3 regions of the Streptomyces chiangmaiensis genome follow, and region 1 is predicted to be linked to each of the others. Evidence: predicted binding sites of a transcription regulator. Region 1 holds the regulator's gene; each other region holds the start of a gene.

Region 1 (6,598 bases):
GGACCACCGCCGCCGCGAGGCCGCCGAGACCCGCAACCAGGGCGAGCAGCTCGTCTACCAGACCGAGAAGTTCCTCAAGGACAACGAGGACAAGGTCCCCGGCGAGATCAAGACCGAGGTCGAAGCCGCTGTCGCCGAGCTGAAGGAGACGCTCAAGGGCGAGGACACGGCCGAGATCCGTACCGCCACGGAGAAGGTCGCGGCCGTCTCGCAGAAGCTCGGCCAGGCCATGTACGCCGACGCCCAGGCCGCGCAGGCCGCGGGCGGTGCCGGTGACGCCGGTGCCGGCCAGGCGAAGGCCGACGACGACGTCGTCGACGCCGAGATCGTCGACGAGGACCGTAGGGACGGTGCCGCGTGACGGAGGAGACCCCGGGTTTCGAGGAGAAGCCCGACGTCCCCTCCGGCGGCACCCCGAATGACGCCGAGCCGCAGGCCGCCTCCCCCTCTCCGGAGGAGGCGGCGGCCCCGGCAGGGGACGCAACCGCACAGACCGCAGGTCTGGTGGCCCAGCTGGACCAGGTGCGCACGGCGCTCAACGAGCGCACCCTGGACCTCCAGCGCCTCCAGGCCGAGTACCAGAACTACCGCCGCCGCGTCGAGCGCGACCGGATCGCGGTCAAGGAGATCGCCATCGCGAACCTCCTGACCGAGCTCCTGCCGGTGCTCGACGACATCGGCCGCGCACGTGACCACGGCGAGCTCGTCGGCGGGTTCAAGTCCGTCGCCGAGTCCCTGGAGACCGTCGCGGCGAAGATGGGTCTGCAGCAGTTCGGCAAGGAGGGCGAGCCCTTCGACCCGACGATCCACGAGGCCCTGATGCACTCGTACGCGCCGGACGTCACCGAGACGATGTGCGTGGCGATTCTGCAGCCCGGGTATCGCTTCGGCGAGCGCACCATCCGCCCCGCGCGGGTGGCCGTGGCCGAGCCGCAGCCGGGAGCGCAGACGGTCAAGGCGGATGACACGACCGAGGCGGGCGACGACAAGGAGAGCGGTGGCCCGGACGAGGGCTGACGTGATCGACAGGGGAGTCCGCACCGGGCTCCCCGCGGAAAACAACGCTGAACGGAAGGAGGGGCGTCGGGGATGAGTACCAAGGACTTCATCGAGAAGGACTACTACAAGGTCCTCGGCGTCCCCAAGGACGCCACCGAGGCCGAGATCAAGAAGGCGTACCGGAAGCTCGCCCGCGAGTTCCACCCGGACGCCAACAAGGGCAACGCCAAGGCGGAGGAACGTTTCAAGGAGATCTCCGAGGCGAACGACGTCCTCGGTGACCCCAAGAAGCGCAAGGAGTACGACGAGGCGCGCGCCCTCTTCGGCAACGGTGGCTTCCGTCCCGGTCCCGGGGCGGGAGGATCGTTCAACTTCGACCTGGGCGACCTCTTCGGCGGCCAGGGCGGCAATGCCGGAGGGGGCTTCGGCGGCGGCATCGGTGACGTCTTCGGGGGCCTGTTCAACCGCGGCGGCGGCGCGGGTACGCGCACGCAGCCGAGGCGCGGCCAGGACATTGAGTCCGAGGTCACGCTGAGCTTCATGGAGGCGGTGGACGGTGCGACCGTTCCACTGCGCATGTCCTCGCAGGCACCGTGCAAGGCCTGCTCGGGCACCGGCGACAAGAACGGCACGCCGCGGGTGTGCCCGACCTGTGTCGGCACCGGCCAGGTGGCACGCGGCTCGGGCGGCGGCTTCTCGCTGACCGACCCCTGCCCGGACTGCAAGGGCCGTGGACTCATCGCCGAGCACCCCTGTCTGGAGTGCAAGGGCAGCGGCCGGGCGAAGTCGTCCCGGACGATGCAGGTCCGCATTCCGGCGGGTGTCACGGACGGGCAGCGCATCCGGCTGCGCGGCAAGGGTGGTCCCGGCGAGCGGGGCGGCCCGGCCGGCGACCTGTATGTGGTCGTGCACGTGGACGCGCACCCGGTCTTCGGCCGCAAGGGCGACAACCTGACGGTGACCGTGCCCGTGACGTTCGCGGAGGCGGCGCTCGGCGGCGACATCCGGGTCCCCACCCTCGGCGGGCCCCCGGTGACGCTGAAGCTGCCCCCGGGCACGCCCAACGGGCGCACCATGCGCGCCCGTGGCAAGGGCGCGGTCCGCAAGGACGGCACCCGCGGCGACCTGCTGGTCACCGTCGAGGTGAGTGTCCCGAAGGACCTGCCGGGGAAGGCTCGTGACGCGCTGGAGGCGTATCGCGAGGCGACCGCGGGCGAGGACCCGCGGGCGGAGCTGTTCCAGGCGGCGAAGGGAGCATGAGGAGATGGACGGCCGTCGACGCAACCCGTACGAACTGACCGAGGAGACCCCGGTCTACGTCATCTCGGTGGCGGCCCAGCTCTCCGGCCTGCACCCGCAGACGCTGCGCCAGTACGACCGCCTGGGGCTCGTCTCCCCGGACCGCACGGCCGGCCGGGGCCGGCGCTACTCGGCCCGCGACATCGAACTGCTCCGCCAGGTTCAGCAGTTGTCGCAGGACGAGGGCATCAACCTGGCCGGCATCAAGCGCATCATCGAGCTGGAGAACCAGGTCGCCGCGCTCCAGTCCCGTGTCGCCGAGCTTCAGGCCGCGCTGGACGGTGCGGCGGCGACGATGCGGCAGCGGGAGGCCGCGGTACACGCCTCGTACCGTCGTGACCTGGTGCCGTACCAGGAGGTGCAGCAGACCAGCGCGCTGGTGGTGTGGCGGCCCAAGCGGCAGCAGTCCGACTGACATCACGCCGAAGGGGCGGCACCGGGAACACCTCCGGTGCCGCCCCTTCGCGCGTGGTCAGAGCCCGGGTTCCCAGATGCCGTAGGCCAGGGCCCGCCCGGCCACCTCGGCACCGACGCGTCCGTGTAGCCGACGCGGTAGTAGTACAGGCCCAGCCGATCCTCGTGCACGGTGGTGTCCATGTAGGAGTCGCGGTCGCCGACCTGGCCCGTGAAGAGCGTGGTCCAGGCGCCCTGGTCACCCGCCCATGTCGCCCGGCAGGGCCGAAGCCGGAGTCCTGATGCCCCAGTTGTGGTCGATCGCGTGGTCGGGGTCTGTCTCCATCGGTGTGCCGGGAATGGGGTGTTCGTGAAGAGCCGCCGTTCGACGACGAGTGATGCGTGGCTCGCCGAGGCCCGTGCACGCTGCGGTCGAGGAGTGCGGCGCGTGACAGGTACGAGGTGCCGCAGGAGCACGGCCACGATCCCGTCGGCGCGTGACGTAGATCACGTTTGGGTCGATCGATGAACGACTGGTTGCCCCAAGGAAGTTGATGGCACGTCGGTTTCCGGATCTGCGCAGGTCGGGGCCCAAAACTCCATCGCTCAAAGGTTTCGCAACGGGTCGCGCACCACACTTTCTTGGTTTTCACTTGACTTCCACACGGATGCTGTTGTCATCTCGTTAACCGGTACTTCTTGACGCTGCATACTGTCGCCGCGTTGGCTTTCAGCCACCTGGGTCGCAATGCTGCTCCCCCGCCCGGAAGGCACCTGATGTGAACGCTCGTACCCGTAGGACCGCTGTGCGTCGTACCGCCATGGCCCTGGCCGCCTCCGCGTCGGCCGTATCGCTCGCCGCGTGCGGAGTCATCGACGGAGTCGGTGGTGGCAGCAGCTCCGCGACCCCGAAGAAGGGCAACGACATCACGGTGGGTCTCCTTCTGCCCGAGAAGGAGAATCCGCGGTACGACAAGTTCGACTACCCCATCATCAAGAAGCAGGTGCTGTCCCTCACCGACAACAAGGGCAAGGTCGTCTACGAGAACGCCGACGCGGACGCGGCCAAGCAGAGCCAGCAGCTCGACCAGATGATCGCCGACAAGGTGGACGTGCTGCTGGTGGACGCGGTGGACGCCAAGGCCATCGCACCCGGCGTGCAGAAGGCGAAGGACGCGGGCATTCCGGTCATCGCCTACGACCGGCTCGCTCAGGGCCCGATCGACGCGTACATCTCCTTCGACAACGAACTGGTCGGCCAGGTGCAGGGCCGCGCCCTCGTGGAGAAGCTCGGCACCAAGGCGGCCGCCAGCAAGATCGTCATGATGAACGGCTCGCCCACCGACCCGAACGCGGCCCAGTTCAAGGAGGGCGCGCTGAGCGAGCTCTCCGGCAAGGTGAACGTCGCCAAGAAGTACGACACCAAGGACTGGAAGCCGGAGAACGCCAAGGCCAACATGGTCCAGGCGATCCAGTCCATCGGGCTGAGCCACATCGCCGGTGTCTACTCCGCGAACGACGGCATGGCCGGCGCCATCATCGACGCGCTGAAGGACGCGGGCGCCACCAAGATCCCGCCGGTGACCGGGCAGGACGCGGCGCTGGACGCGGTCCAGCGGATCATCTCGGGCGAGCAGTACATGAGTGTGTACAAGTCGTACCCGGAAGAGGCGAACAACGCCGCGGAGATGGCGGTCTCCAAGGTCCAGGGCCGCTCCATCGAGTTCGACGCGCTGACCCGCGACAAGGTCGACAGCCCGACGCAGAAGAGCATCCCGTCGATGCTGGTGCCGGTGGTCGCGCTCACCACGGACAACATCAAGGACACGGTGATCCAGGACGGCATCTACACCGTCAAGGAGATCTGCACCGAGAAGTACAAGGCGGCCTGCGCGGCGGTCCGTCTGCACTGATGCGCCGGGCGGGCGGGTGACTGCCCGCCCGCCGAGGTCGGTTTCAACCCGCCCCTGCGGCGCATTCCCCCGTCGGCTGCGGCGGTTCTGTGGCACCCTTCGGTGTTCGCCCCTGTGTACACAGTGACCTCGTCGTGGTCGCGGCCGTCCAGCGTGGGCACATTCCTCCCTCCTCCCGGTCCTCGACGGCGGGGTGGTCGTGCGGGTTCGGGTCATCCGGCCGGGCCCGAACCGCAGTTCACCCGGCCCGATCGGCCGCGACCCCGCCGGCAGCGGCACGGAACGGCCCCGACCGCACCGTTCCAACAACCCGTCCCACACGTCGTCCCATGCGTGCCGGGTCGGACATGTCCGCCGAGGTCCGACGTCAAGTGCCCCACGTCACAGACCGATCACTCCGTCGTGCCCGGCAGCGCTCACCGTCGTGCGAGGCGGGGCGATCTCACCCACCGTCAGCTTGGTGCAGCGGAAGTTCCGGAGGTGGGGAGGATATGGAAGATTCCAGGACATTCACGGGCGTTGAGGCGCAGGACCCGTGTTGCGGTGGTGGGCGGTGCCGCGCATAGTTGCGCTGCGAAGGCGTGCGGGGCGCGGTGCGGACGGTGTGCGTCCGGGCAGACGCCGGGACGTCGCTGGTGAGCTGCATCGTTCAGGACGCTGGAGCCAGGAGTCGGAGCCAGGAGTGGAAGATGGCCGGGCACGGGACGGACGCGCATCCACACGGCGCTGACCGACTCTGCGAGGCGGGCAACCATGTGTACTCCCGGGCCGTACGCCGCGGCCGGGTGTCCCGCGCCGACGCCGCGCCGGTGCCCTGTCTGCTGGAGCTCGCGCTGCTGCACCCCGACCCCGACGACATGGACTGGCTGGTGCCGACCTCCCCGCAGGAGGTCATGACCCGGCTGCTGCGCAGCGTGCACGAGGAGGTCAGCGCGAGCCAGAGGCGGGTCGGGACGGTGGTGGCCGCGGTCGAGTGGTTCGCCGGGCTGGGCAGCCGCGAGCAGGGGTCCCCGGAGGGCGTGGCCATCCGCGTCCTGGACGGGCTGCCACGGATCCGGGCCGCCATGGACGAGGCGACCGAGCAGTGCACGGCCGAGGTGCTCACGGTGCAGCCCGGCGGTATCCGCCGGGAGGACGAGCTCTCCGAGGGCCTGCACCGGGCCCTGGAGATGCGCCGCCGGGGCGTGCGCATGCGCGACCTGTACACACATGTCGCCCGGCACGGGCAGGGCCTGCGCAACTACATGGAGATGATGGGTGAAGCAGCGGAGGCGCGCACCCTCGACGAGGTGCCCGAGCGCCTGATCGTCTTCGACCGCACGGTCGCCTTCATCCCGGCCAACCCGGACCGCACGATCGCGCTGGAACTGCGGCACCCGGCGGTGATCGACTACCTGGTGACCGTCTTCGAACGCTTCTGGCGTCTGGCGATCCCGCTCGCCTCCCCGCTCCCGGACACCGGCATCGACGGCATCACCCACCGGGAGCGCTCGATCGCCGCGCTGCTCGCGGAGGGACACCAGGACGCGGTGGTCGCCGAACGCCTCGGTATCAGCGTCCGGACGTGCCGTGCGCACATCGCCCGGCTCTCGGAGACCCTGGGCGCAGCGAGCAGGACGCAGCTCGGCGTCCGTATCGCCCAGGCAGGCCTGAACGGCTCCACCCTCGCGGCCGAACTGCTGCCGGCCACCGCTCCCGGTGGCCCTGAATCCGCGAGCGAGCTGTGAGGCAGGCGGACGCCACCGGCTTGTGCTGCCGAGCGTCGGTCGTGGGGCACCTCACTGCTCGAGCGGAGCCCTCTCCGTGTGCTCCCCGACAGGCGCTCGCGATGGCCGCTGACGCGGCGTGCAGCCGTTCAGGGCGCGCTGTACGGCGGCCCTGCGGCGAAGGGGCGTGGCCGGGGGTCACAGCCGTGCGGCGGCACGCTCACCGGCCGGCTCCCTCGGGTCCGACGGTTCAGTCGCCCTGCTCGAGGATTCCCGACTGCGCTATCA
Region 2 (6,598 bases), on a different contig from region 1:
ACGGAGGCGATCGCGGACGCCACGGTCCGCAACAAGGAGGGGGGATTCTTCACCGCGGCGGCGGACCCGTCGGTCGCCGCCCGCGCGGTCACGGGCGAGCTGCCGCGCGGGGCGGTGCGCACCCTCACGGCTCTGACCGACGGCGCGACCCGGTGGACCGAGAAGTTCCGCCAGGGCGACTGGACGGACCTGTTGACGTTCGTGCGCAAGGAGGGGGCGGCGGCACTGGTGGAGCGCGTACGGGAGCTGGAGGCCGCCGATCGCGAGGAGCGGGTACACCTGCGCCGCAGCAAGACCCACGACGACGCGACAGTGGTGCACGTGGAGCTGTGAGGACGCCGCCGCGCGGCCTACTTCTCCATGCTGCGGTTCAACTGGTTGAGCAGACGCGCCAGTTCCGCCACCTCGCACCGGTCCCAGTGCGACAGCTCCCTCACGTACCGCGCACGGCGCGCGTCGCGCACCTTTCCGACGCGGCCGCGCCCCTCCTCGGTGAGGTGGACCAGCCACGCCCGGCCGTCCGCCGGGTCGGGCTCGCGGGCCACCAGGCCCAGTTCCTCCAGGGCGCGCAGCTGACGGGACATGGTGGCCTTGCCGACGCCGATGTAGGCCGCGAGTTCCGTCGCACGCTGCCGGCCGTACTCGTCCAGGCGGACCAGGAGGCCGTACGCCGCGGGCTCGAGGTCCGGGTGCACCTCGCGGGCCATCTCGCCCTGGTTGGCCCGGGCCCGCCGCAGGAACACCGTGAGTTCGCGCTCCAGGGAGAGGAACTCACGGTCCGCACCGCTCTGGTCCACACCGTTCCCCGACGCGCCGGGTTCGACCGGACGTCCTTCGGCGTTTCCGTCCTCGTGCACGTCAGCTCCCCTGCCCCGGTTTCCCGTTCCTGAAAGTTTCTGCCAAACGTCGCCATTGCGGCAGCTCCGTCAGTATTTCGCAGGCGTAGACCAACGGCCTCCTCCGCCCCCCTTCGCAGTCCGGCGCCCCCGTGCGCAGCGTCCTTGTCCGCTCCTTCCTGGCATGCCCACGCCATCATTGGCGGTTCGGCGACGCCTCGCGGCCCCGCACACCCCGGCACGGGGCATGCCCGAGCGAACCCCAACCGAGCTCCACCAAGCTCCACCGAGCCTTTCGGAGGCACGTCATGCCCTGGACCGGGTGCAGGCGCTCGCCGACGGCTGAGTCCCCGTACGGCACGGCGAAGGCCCGGGCCTCCCGCACGGAGATCCGGGCCTTCCCGCATCCGGTGGCGTCCGTCACGCCGCCACCGGAACCTCCCGCGTCACGCCGCCACCGGCACCTCCGGCGCAGCGCCGTTGGTGGCCGGCGCGAGCGCCAGCTCCAGAACCTGGCGCACGTCGGTGACGGCGTGGACGTCCAGCTTCTCCAGCACCTCGGCCGGGACGTCGTCCAGGTCGGGCTCGTTGCGCTTGGGGATGACGACGGTCGTCACTCCGGCCCGGTGCGCGGCGAGCAGCTTCTGCTTCACCCCGCCGATGGGCAGCACACGGCCGGTCAGCGAGACCTCGCCCGTCATCGCCACGTCCGTACGGACCAGGCGGCCGGACAGCAACGAGGCCAGTGCGGTCGTCATCGTGACGCCCGCGCTCGGGCCGTCCTTGGGGACCGCACCCGCCGGGAAGTGGATGTGCACACCCCGGTCCTTCAGATCGCCGACCGGCAGTTCCAGTTCGGCGCCGTGGGAGCGCAGGAAGCTGAGGGCGATCTGTGCCGACTCCTTCATCACGTCGCCGAGCTGACCGGTCAGGGTCAGGCCCGCCGCGCCCGTCTCCGGGTCGGCCAGCGACGCCTCCACGTACAGGACGTCGCCGCCTGCGCCGGTGACCGCGAGTCCGGTCGCCACGCCGGGCACGGCCGTCCGCCGCTCGGCCGGGTCCTGGGCGGACTCGGGCACGTGGTGCGGACGCCCGATCAGGGCACGCAGGTCCTCGTCGCGGACGGTGAGGGGCAGCTCCTTCTGGCCCAGCTCGTGCTGGGCCGCGACCTTGCGCAGCAGACGGGCGATCGAGCGCTCCAGGTTCCGGACGCCTGCCTCCCGGGTGTACTCGCCGGCGAGCTTGCGCAGGGCGCTCTCGTCGAGCGTGACCTCGTCCTTGCGCAGACCCGCCCGCTCCAGTTGGCGCGGGAGCAGGTGGTCGCGGGCGATGACGACCTTCTCGTCCTCGGTGTAGCCGTCCAGGCGGACCAGCTCCATACGGTCGAGAAGGGCCTCCGGGATGGCTTCGAGGACGTTCGCCGTCGCGAGGAACACGACGTCGGACAGGTCGAGTTCCACCTCGAGGTAGTGGTCACGGAAGGTGTGGTTCTGGGCCGGGTCGAGAACCTCGAGCAGGGCGGCGGCCGGGTCGCCCCGGAAGTCCGAGCCCACCTTGTCGATCTCGTCGAGCAGGACGACCGGGTTCATAGAACCGGCCTCCTTGATGGCGCGGACGATCCGGCCCGGCAAAGCACCCACATAGGTGCGCCGGTGGCCGCGGATCTCGGCCTCGTCGCGCACGCCGCCGAGTGCGACCCGCACGAACTTGCGTCCCATGGCGTGCGCGACCGACTCGCCGAGGCTCGTCTTGCCCACGCCGGGCGGACCGACGAGGGCGAGCACGGCACCTCCGCGCCGTCCGCCGACGACGCCCAGGCCCCGGTCGGCGCGCCGCTTGCGCACCGCCAGGTACTCGGTGATGCGCTCCTTCACGTCCTCGAGGCCCGCGTGCTCGGCGTCCAGGACGCCCTTGGCGCCACGGATGTCGTACTCGTCCTCGGTGCGCTCGTTCCACGGCAGTTCGAGCACGGTGTCCAGCCAGGTCCGGATCCACGACCCCTCGGGCGACTGGTCGCTCGACCGCTCCAGCTTGTCGACCTCCTTCAGAGCGGCCTCACGGACCTTCTCCGGCAGGTCGGCGGCCTCGACGCGGGCCCGGTAGTCGTCAGACTCCTCTCCTTCCTTGGAGTCGCCGTTCAGCTCGCGCAGCTCCTTGCGGACGGCCTCCAGCTGACGGCGCAGCAGGAACTCGCGCTGCTGCTTGTCGACGCCCTCCTGGACGTCCTTGGCGATGGACTCGGCGACATCCTGTTCGGCGAGGTGGTCGCGCAGCCGCTGGACGGCGAGCTTCAGCCGGGCGACCGGGTCGACGGTCTCCAGCAGCTCCACCTTCTGTTCGGTGGTCAGGAAGGGCGAGTAGCCCGAGTTGTCGGCGAGCGCGGAGACGTCGTCGATCGCCTCGACGCGGTCCACGACCTGCCAGGCGCCACGCTTCTTCAGCCAGTCGGTGGCCAGGGCCTTGTACTCCTTGACCAGTTCGGCCACATGGCCGGGCAGCGGGTCGGGCACGCTCTCGTCGATCCGCGTCCCCTCGACCCACAGCGCCCCACCCGGGCCGGTGGTCCCGGCACCGATCTTCACGCGGCCACGGCCGCGGATCAGCGCGCCCGGGTCACCGTCGGCCAGCCGGCCGACCTGCTCGACGGTGCCGAGCACACCGGTGCTCGCGTACGTCCCGTCGATGCGCGGCACCAGCAGAACCCTGGGCTTTCCGGGCTCGGACCGAGCGGCGGCCTGTGCGGCCTCCACCGCCGCGCGCACCTCGGAATCACTCAGGTCCAGCGGAACCACCATCCCGGGCAGCACGACCTCACCGTCGAGCGGCAACACGGGCAGGGTGAGCGGTGTGGACGTCGAAGCCATGATCTCCCCTTCGGCAGTCAAGTTGAGCTATGCGGACTCAATGCGCGAGAGGATTCGATTGTTCCCCCGGGGGTGTTCGCTGTGAGCGATCGCGTCTGCCGATTCTGTGAACAGCAGGTCAGGAGGTACGGCACGACTGTCACGGCCCCGGGTGGGCCCTGTCCGTGGCGATCCTCTGCCGCTCCAACGCCCGGAGGAAGAAGGGGCTTCCCGGCCTGCCGACCCGTCATGTCCGCCGTGGGCGGCCCATGCCACTCCGGACGATCAAGAGGCGAAAAAGCGGTTGCCCCGTCGGCCACAGCCGGCCCTACGGTCTCCCCGTGACAGAGACGGAGATACTGCTCGCCGCGTACGACGACCAGATGCGCGGCGCCCCGCCCACCCCTCCGGTGGGCGTCGTCCACGAGCACGACGGACCGCTCCTGCGGATCGTCGGTCAGTTCCGGGGCCTGGTCAGCGGACCGCGCGACCTCGGGGTGCGCGGGGCGGAACTGGACCGGCTGATCGCCCGGCAGCGCGACTACTTCGCCGCCCGGGGCGAGGCACTGGAGTGGAAGACGCGCGGGCACGACATCCCGGCCGACCTCGTCGACCGGCTGGGCACCGCGGGCTTCGTGCCCGAGGACCGGGAGACGGTGCTCATCGGGCGCACGGAGGAGATGGCCGCGCTGCAGCCCGTCCTCCCGCAGGGCGTCGCACTGCGGCGGGTCACGGCGGATGCGGACATGCGGCGCATCGCCGCGATGGAGTCGGCCGTCTGGGGAGAGGACTGGAGCTGGCTCGCGGACGATCTGACCGGGCGGGTCGCCGCCGGCCCCGACGAGATCGCGATCTTCGTGGCGGAGGCGGACGGGGAGGTCGTCTCGGCGGCCTGGCTCGCGTTCCGCGGCGAGACGGAGTTCGCCAGCCTGTGGGGCGGCTCGACGCTGGCCGACTGGCGGGGCAAGGGCATCTACCGAGCCCTCGTCTCGATCCGCGCCCGCCTCGCCGCCGACCGCGGGGTGCGCTATCTCCATGTGGACGCCTCCGACGACAGCGCCCCCATCCTGCGCCGTCTGGGCTTCCGGGCGGTGACCACGACGACGCCCTACGTGTGGACGCCGCCCCGTCCCTGACCGCACACGACGGGGGCGGCGACCGTGGTCACCCGGCCGCCGCCGGGACGGGACCGGTGACGGCGCCGCAACACCGGCCATGTCGCGATGCCGGTGGCCAGCGCCAGCAGGTGGCCCCAGTCGCTCAGCGGATCCGTGAACGCGGCCAGGTCCTGGAGCAGTACGGCGCCGAACATGATGAGCACCGTCCAGCGCAGCCACGGCCTCAGCAGTCCCGTCAGCGCGCCGAGGCACGCGGCGACGCCGAAGCTGATGCCGTAGTCGAGCCGGTGCAGAGAGCTGTCGGGCAGGCCGCCCACGAGCACCGAGAGTCCGACCGGGACCTCCGTCGCGAGAGTGGCGAGCACATGGCCGAGCAGAAAGACGACAGCCGTACGCAACCCGCCGATCCGCCGCTCCAGCGCCGTCAGCACGAGCAGGAAGACGAGGGCGTACGACGACGTCAGCCCGCCCGCGATCCACAGTGCGCTGGCGACCAGCACCAGCCCCGGCGCCCGCATCAGATGGGCGACGTCGGTACTGGACTGCTGGTACAGGGTGTGCACCAGTGCCGGGTCGGCGTACCCGGCGAACAGCGACGTCACGAGGAGGACGGCGGCGTATCCGAAGGTGAAGGGCGTACCCGTGGGGGTCGGCAGAAGCAGCCAGGGACGTGGAGGCGCCGTGCGTACGGACCTCGGCGCGGGCACGGCCGCAGCGCCGCGCGGCAGCGCCGTGCGCTGGCGCGGCATGCCGTCCAGGAGCGGCGTACCCGTCCCGGGGGCGGTGAAGGGGGCGTCGGCCGCCGAAACCGTGGGTTCCAAGGTGCGGTGCTCCTTCCGTCACACACCACCCTTGGCGCCACACGCGTCGCTGTCCATGACCGACGCCGCCCGCGACGGGATTCACAGCTGCTTCCCAGGTGTTTCGTATATCCGGGGCGAACACACGAACGGATGTCCGGTCCCCGCGGAACCTCTGCGGCGTCCCGACGCACGGGCGAACCGACCACGTACGGCGTGCCGCCCCGGAAAATACGTCGTCCGCGGCGCCTCCCGTCACCAGAATGTGGCCCATGCCTCATCCGTACGACACCTACGACACCCCGGAAGTCCTGGACCGGCGCGAGGGCCCCCACGGGGAGGTCGTGCTGCGGCGCCACGGCGAGCTGCTGCAGATCATCGCCAACGGCTGCTTCCTGATGGACACCTCCGACGGGCGCTCGGAGCGGCTGCTCGTCGACGCCGCGTACGACGCCCTGGACGGACGCTCGGATCCGAGCGTCCTGATCGGTGGGCTCGGTGTCGGCTTCTCGCTCGCACACGCCGCCGCGGACACGCGCTGGGGTCAGATCACCGTCGTCGAACGTGAGCACGCCGTCATCGACTGGCACCTCGACGGCCCGCTGTCCGCGCGGACCGCGCAGGCGTTCGCCGACCCACGCACCCGCATCGTCGAGGCCGACCTCGTTACTTACATCAATGAGACGTCGGACACGTACGACGCCCTGTGCCTCGACATCGACAACGGGCCCGGCTGGACGGTCACGGACGACAACGACAGCCTGTACTCGGCCGCCGGACTGGCAGGCTGCGCACGAGTGTTGAGGCGCGGCGGGGTGCTGGCGGTATGGTCGGCGCAGCCCTCTCCGGAATTTGAAGGATCCCTCTGGAATGCCGGGTTCCGGCGGGTGCGTACCGAAGAGGTCCAGGTTGCCCGGGGCGTTCCCGACGTCGTGCATCTCGCTGTCAGACCTGGATAGCCGACCGGCGGTAACTCCCCGTACGCTGCATCCCTGACGCGG
Region 3 (6,598 bases), on a different contig from region 1:
GGCCGGCATGCGCTGAGGCACCGACTCCCCCGACCGCAAATGTCGGCGGGTGCGCGCAGAACGCACACCCGCCGAGTGTCCCGGAGGCCGGGCCGGGCTCGGCCTCCGGGACACTCGCCGCCACGCCGTACGGCCGGCTCGCGACGGCCACACCGTGGCCGTCCGGCCAGAGTGGTGATGTACACACCGCCCGGCCGCAGGGCCCGGGCGCATTCGTCGATCACGGCCCGCACGTCCTCGGGACCTTCGAGGAGATGCAGCAGCCAGACGGTCGTGACCGCGTCGAACGACCCGTCGCGGACGGGCAGCCGACGGCTGTCGGCGCGGAACACGGCAGCGGGCAGCCGTGCGACGGCCAGCCGGGCCATCGCATGGGTCAGATCGGCGCCGGTCACCCTCAGCCCGGGCCGCCCGGCCGCGAGCCGCCGGGTCACGATGCCCGTGCCGCAGGCCACGTCGAGCAGTCGGCCGGCGCCCTCGGGTATCAGTCCGAGCACGGCGTCGGCGGCCGCCCGGGCCCGGGGCTCGCCGCCGCGCGTGGCGTCGTACGCGTCGGCCTCGGCCTCGTAGTCGAGCATGGGTGCCCTCCGCTCAGTGGGCGCCGTGCCCGGGGGCCAGCTCCTCGATCCGCTGGGCCAGCCGGAAGTCGAGTTCGGTGACCGCCCCGCCCACGCTGTGTGTGTTCACCGTCAGGGTGACGGTGTTGTAGCCGAGGGTGAGGTCGGAGTGGTGGTCGAGCTCCTCCTGCACCTGGGCGATGTGCACGACCATGGCGGTCGCCGCGAAGTGTGAGCCGAGCCGGTAGGAGCGGGCGATGCGGTCGCCGTCCTGCGACCAGCCCGGCAGCTCCGCCAGCCGGTCCTCGATCTCCTTCTGCGACAGCGGTTCGACGGGCATCACCGGGCTCCTTCCGTGGCACGCGGGTTCGCCTCACCCTGACACATCCCCTCTGTACGACGCCGTACGCGTGGCCGTGCCCTCAGCGTCGTACGCACTCCGCGGCGAAGTCGTCCGCAAAGACGGCGATCTCGGCGCGTCCCTCGACCCGCTCCAGCCACTCGTGCGGCAGCCGGTGGTCGCCGTGGTGGGCGCCGAGGAGGTTGCCGCAGACGGCGCCCGTGGAGTCGTTGGCCGTGGGATGGCCCTGGGCGGTGTGTGCCGAGCGGGCGGCCATGCCGAACGCGGTGTCGCCGGGCACCCGGCTCAGTCCGAAGGGCGCCGAGCACCTGAACGTGCCGGTGCGCGAGCCTTCAACACCCCGGTGGACATGACGGTGGCGGAGCCGGCCGTCGAGACGTTTCTCCCGGCCGACCCGGCAACGGCCAAGTACCTTCCTACGGCGATGAATTGATCTGACGTCAAATGTTTTCCCCTCGCCCCATGAGACGTACGTCCGAACGTGCCACACTGCTTGCGTCAAGTGGTCGCGTAGGGGAGGCGTGGCGTGAGCGAGCGGCGGGCTGCGCCCACCGTGGGGCAGGTGGTCCTCGGGCGGCGGTTGCAGGAGCTGAGAGAGGCCGCCGGGCTGAAACGCGAGGAGGCGGCACGGATACTGCGCGTCGCTCCGGCGACCGTGCGGCGCATGGAAGCCGCCGAGGTCGCGTTGAAGATCCCGTACCTTCAGGTGCTGCTGTCGACGTACGGGGTGCCCGACGCGGAGATCACCGCCTTCGTCCGGCTCGCCGAGGAGGCCAACCAGCCCGGCTGGTGGCAGCGTTACCACGACGTACTGCCCGACTGGTTCAGTCTGCACGTCAGCCTGGAGGGCGCCGCGCGCATCATCCGCTCGTACGAGCCGCACTTCGTGCCCGGACTGCTGCAGACCGAGGACTATGCGCGTGCCGTGCTGGAGGCCGGGACCGTGGGGCAGGTCCGCCCCCAGGACATCGAGCGCCATGTGGCGCTGCGCATGGCCCGGCAGAAGCTGCTCACCGGGGAGAACTCGCCGCACTTCTGGGTGATCATGGACGAGACCGTGCTGCGGCGCCCGGTGAGCGCCCGCTCCACGGTGATGCGCGAACAGCTCGAGAGGCTGACAGAAGCCACCGAGAATCCGCGGATCACCCTGCAGGTCGCCGAGTACGCCGCCGGTCCGCACCCGGGGGCGTGCACTCCGTTCGTGCTCTTCCGCTTCGGGGAGCCGGAGTTGCCGGACATGGTCTACAGCGAGTACCTCACCGGCGCCCTCTATCTCGACTCGCGCCCCGAGGTGGCCATGCACCTGGAGGTCCTGGACCACATGTCCGCGAAGGCGGCCTCCGTGCAGCGCACGAGAAGGATCTTCCAGGAGTACCGCGACACCTTCTGACCCGGCCCCTCCGGCCGACCCACGCTTACCGAGGAGCATGCGCATGACGCCAGGACACCAAGCAGCGCCCGGCCGGATCGACACCGGCCGGCCCCATCCGGCGCGCGTGTACGACTGGTGGCTGGGCGGCAAGGACAACTACCCGGTCGACGAGGAGCTGGGCCGGAAGATCCTTGCCGCGGACCCGACCGTGCGGCGCGGGGCGCGCGCCAACCGCCGTTTCATGCACCGGGCCACCCGGACGCTGGCGCACGCAGGGGTGCGCCAGTTCCTCGACATCGGCACCGGCATCCCCACCGAGCCCAATCTCCACCAGGTCGCGCAGGAGGTCGCGCTCGACGCCCGGGTGGTGTACGCCGACCACGACCCGATCGTGCTGCGGCACGCCCAGGCGCTGCTGCACGGCACGGCGGAGGGCACCACCGACTATGTCCACGCGGACGTCCGCGATCCCGACGCGATCCTCGACCGCGCCGCCGAGTCCCTGGACCTCGGGCAGCCGGTCGCACTGTCGCTGATCGCGCTCACGCACTATCTCGGCGACGAGGTCCACGACCTGCTGAAGCGATATGTCGAGGCACTCGCGCCCGGCAGCCACCTGGTCCTGTCCCAGGTCACGCCCGACCTGAACCCCGAGGCCGTCGAGCGGGCCGCCGGTCTGTTCCAGCACAGCGGCACACCCTTCTTCCCCCGCTCGCTCGCCGAGTTCGCACGCTTCTTCGACGGTCTGGAACTGCTGGGTCCGGGCGTGATCCCCGTCTCCGGGTGGCGGCCGGAGCCGGAGGACGTGCTGGCCCAGGCGGAGGGCATCGTGCCGGTCTACGCGGGGGTCGCGCGCAAGCCGTGACCCCGTCCACGGGCCGCCGGCCTCGGCGGCCCGTGTCCTCACCGCCGCCTCAGGCCGTCCCGCCCTTCGCGTCCCTGTCGTCGTCGACGATCTCGGCGTCCACCACCGACTCGTCGTCGGAAGGGGCCCGTTCGTCGCCGGAGTCGCCCGAGGCGGACGACTGGGCCTGGGCGTACATCGCCTGCCCCATCCTCTGGCTCACGGTGGCGAGCTTCTCGACCCCGGCGCGCAGCGCCGCCGTGTCGGCCTCGTCCTTCAGCAGACCCTTCAGCTCGGTGGCCGCGGCCATCACCTCGTCCTTGGTGTCCGCCGGAATGCGCTTCTCGTTCTCCCGCAGGAACTTCTCCGTCTGGTACACGAGTTGCTCGGCCTGGTTGCGTGTCTCCGCGGTCTCCCGGCGCTTGCGGTCCTCCTCGGCGTACTGCTCCGCGTCCCGCATCATCCGGTGGATCTCGTCCTTGGGGAGCGCCGAGCCACCGGTCACCGTCATCTTCTGTTCCCGGCCCGTCGCCAGGTCCTTGGCCGAGACGTGCATGATCCCGTTGGCGTCGATGTCGAAGGCCACCTCGATCTGCGGCACCCCGCGCGGTGCGGGCGGCAGCCCGGTCAGGTCGAAGACGCCGAGCTTCTTGTTGTAGGCGGCGATCTCGCGCTCGCCCTGGTAGACCTGGATGCCGACCGACGGCTGGTTGTCCTCGGCGGTGGTGAAGATCTCCGAACGCCGCGTGGGAATGGTCGTGTTGCGTTCGATGAGCTTGGTCATGATGCCGCCCTTGGTCTCGATGCCGAGAGACAGCGGGGTGACGTCGAGCAGCAGGACGTCCTTGACGTCGCCGCGGATGACACCGGCCTGCAGGGCCGCGCCGACGGCCACGACCTCATCGGGGTTGACGCCCTTGTGCGGCTCCTTGCCGGTGAGATCCTTGACCAGATCGGTGACGGCGGGCATGCGGGTGGAGCCGCCGACCAGGATGACGTGGTCGATCGCGGACAGCTTCACACCCGCGTCCTTGACCGCCTGGTGGAACGGGGTCCGGCAGCGGTCCAGCAGGTCGGCGGTGAGCTCCTGGAACTGAGCGCGTGTCAGCTTCTCCTCGAGGTGCAGCGGGCCCTCCGCGGAGGCGGTGATGTAGGGCAGGTTGACGGTCGTCTCGGTGGAGCTGGACAGCTCGATCTTGGCCTTCTCGGCGCCCTCGCGCAGCCGTTGCAGCGCCATCTTGTCGGCGCCGAGGTCGATGCCGTACTGCCCCTTGAACCGCTTGACGAGATGGTCGACGATCCGCTGGTCCCAGTCGTCGCCGCCGAGGTGGGTGTCCCCGTTCGTGGCCTTGACCTCGATGACGCCGTCGCCGATCTCCAGGAGGGAGACGTCGAACGTGCCGCCACCGAGGTCGAAGACGAGGACCGTCTGCTCCTCGGCGCGGTTGAGCCCGTACGCGAGGGCCGCGGCCGTCGGCTCGTTGATGATCCGCAGGACCTTCAGGCCCGCGATCTCCCCCGCCTCCTTGGTGGCCTGCCGCTGCGCGTCGTCGAAGTAGGCAGGCACGGTGATCACGGCGTCGGTGACGTCCTCGCCCAGATACGCCTCTGCGTCCCGCTTCAGCTTCTGCAGGACCCGGGCGGACAGTTCCTGTGCCCGGTAACGGGTGCCGTCCACGCCGCCCTTCCCCGGGAAGCGCCAGTTCACCTCGCCCATGTGCCGCTTCACCGAGCGCGCGGTGCGCTCGACGTTCGTCACGGCCTGCCGCTTGGCGACCTCGCCGACGAGCACCTCGCCGTTCTTGGCGAAGGCCACCACCGACGGAGTGGTGCGCGCGCCCTCGGCGTTGGCGACGACAGTGGGCTCACCACCCTCCAGAACGGCCACCACCGAGTTCGTCGTACCGAGGTCGATCCCCACCGCACGTGCCATCGCTGTCCCCTTCCGCCAGGGCGCTCCCGCACTCCATCACAAAACTTGAGTGGTCCCTTGTCAATGCCGTCGGCTCCACAGCGGATGCCTTCGGCCCCCCTGGCGCATACCCCGGAAACGGCGGTGCCGCGCCCCCCTCGCGGTGGGCGCGGCACCTCGAATGTGTGTGCGTCAGGCGAGCTTGGCGTCCAGAGTGATCGTCGTACCGGCCAGGGCCTGGCTGACCGGGCAGTTCTTCTTGGCCTCTTCGGCGGCGGCCACGAACGCGTTGTTGTCGATGCCGGGGACGGTGCCCTCGACGGTGAGGTGGATGCCCGTGATGCCCTCACCCGGCTGGAAGGTGACGTCGGCCTTCGTCTCGAGCTTGGTGGACGGGGTGCCGGCGCCGGCCAGACCGTGCGACAGCGCCATGGAGAAGCAGCTGGAGTGGGCGGCGGCGATCAGCTCCTCCGGGCTGGTCTTGCCGTTCGCCTTCTCGGCGCGCGACGGCCACGACACCGGCTGCTGGCCGATGCCGGAGGAGTCGAAGGTCACGACGCCGTTGCCCTCGAGCAGATTGCCTTCCCAGACGGTGTGTGCGGTGCGCGTGGTTGCCACGGTTCTTCCTTTCGCGTGTGGGCCCGTTGCCGGGTTCCGTAGGCACCATCCGATCACATCGGCACGCGGCGCAGGCACCTGACATGACGACGAGCCGATCCCCCGGGCGCGCTGCCGGCACTCCGGGTTCACCGCACCCGGAACACCGGCCCCTGCGGCGTGAACGGCAGCCGCGCGCCCTGTGGGATCGGATACGCGTGTTCCCGCCGCATCCGCCGTACGTCGCACCAGCCGTCCGTGATCACCAGTACCGGGGCACCGGGCGGCAAGTCCTGTGCCCGGTGCAGCAGATCGATCCCCGGCTGCAGGACCGTACCGCCGCGGCCGTGGACCCGTACCCGGCCCGCGATGTCGGTGACCGGCAGGCGATGCGGGCGAAGGTGACGGCTGCCTGCACGCAGCGGCTCTCCGCTTCGGGTCCGAACCGGCGCCGCTCTCGCGGACGTGGTTGCTCGCCGTGGAGGTTCGCAGATGACCGGCAGCGGCCGTCCTGTCATTTTCGTGCGCGTGCCGTCGCCGGATTCTTCCGGGCTCAGGCGGCTCGTTCGTCCTCGGGCGCGGACAGCGGCACCTGGGGGCCGTCGCCCTCACGCAGCCAGCAGTGGAAGAGGCGGTGGAGCTGCTCGGCTCCGACGAGCGCTGCCCCGCCCTCGACCGGGGCGGACAGCGCCACCGGCGACAGCAGGAAGGGGCGCGTCTGGGCACCGCCGAGTCCGCCGTGCGAGCCGATCTGCTCCTCGAACGCGAGGACTTCGCCCTCGTCCGGGTCGTACCAGGAGTTGACCATGATGTCGGCGGTGTGCGGGAAGGAGTGCGTGCGGCGTACGGCATCGGCGGCGCCGGGGCCGAAGCCGGCAAGCGGACCGGTCCCGTCGGCGAGCAGGTCGATCGGGACCTCGGCGCCGTGAGCTCCGAGCACCACCCCGCCGTGCTT

Evidence for each region. Region 1 encodes HspR, which represses chaperone genes until heat shock. Its sites were predicted from a motif close to TTGAGNNNNNNNNNCTCAA; they were not measured.
Region 2: lon (endopeptidase La) is a predicted target of HspR. The motif match lies at 3,723-3,741, and genes of this name have one in related genera.
Region 3: dnaK (molecular chaperone DnaK) is a predicted target of HspR. The motif match lies at 5,113-5,131, and genes of this name have one in related genera.

What each region holds. Positions count from the first base shown of each region.
Region 1 is NZ_JAYWVC010000288.1:1,197-7,794, reverse strand. Features, by position in the region: partial or broken gene VXC91_RS40120 (Hsp70 family protein) at 1-361, shown strand, start outside; gene grpE (nucleotide exchange factor GrpE) at 358-1,017, shown strand; gene dnaJ (molecular chaperone DnaJ) at 1,090-2,259, shown strand; gene VXC91_RS40105 (heat shock protein transcriptional repressor HspR) at 2,264-2,713, shown strand; gene VXC91_RS40100 (sugar ABC transporter substrate-binding protein) at 3,498-4,604, shown strand; gene VXC91_RS40095 (helix-turn-helix transcriptional regulator) at 5,294-6,331, shown strand; gene VXC91_RS40090 (helix-turn-helix transcriptional regulator) at 6,561-6,598, opposite strand, start outside.
Region 2 is NZ_JAYWVC010000032.1:34,123-40,720, forward strand. Features, by position in the region: gene VXC91_RS13235 (protein phosphatase 2C domain-containing protein) at 1-333, shown strand, start outside; gene VXC91_RS13240 (MarR family winged helix-turn-helix transcriptional regulator) at 351-857, opposite strand; gene lon (endopeptidase La) at 1,283-3,700, opposite strand; gene VXC91_RS13250 (GNAT family N-acetyltransferase) at 4,021-4,815, shown strand; gene VXC91_RS13255 (rhomboid-like protein) at 4,788-5,618, opposite strand; gene VXC91_RS13260 (spermidine synthase family protein) at 5,870-6,556, shown strand.
Region 3 is NZ_JAYWVC010000017.1:18,944-25,541, forward strand. Features, by position in the region: gene VXC91_RS08190 (class I SAM-dependent methyltransferase) at 1-578, opposite strand, end outside; gene VXC91_RS08195 (4a-hydroxytetrahydrobiopterin dehydratase) at 592-897, opposite strand; partial or broken gene VXC91_RS08200 (ADP-ribosylglycohydrolase family protein) at 980-1,141, opposite strand; partial or broken gene VXC91_RS47435 (transcriptional regulator) at 1,247-1,351, shown strand; gene VXC91_RS08210 (helix-turn-helix domain-containing protein) at 1,445-2,308, shown strand; gene VXC91_RS08215 (SAM-dependent methyltransferase) at 2,352-3,155, shown strand; gene dnaK (molecular chaperone DnaK) at 3,205-5,067, opposite strand; gene VXC91_RS08225 (OsmC family protein) at 5,239-5,664, opposite strand; partial or broken gene VXC91_RS08230 (DUF2201 family putative metallopeptidase) at 5,793-6,029, opposite strand; gene VXC91_RS08235 (alkaline phosphatase family protein) at 6,197-6,598, opposite strand, start outside.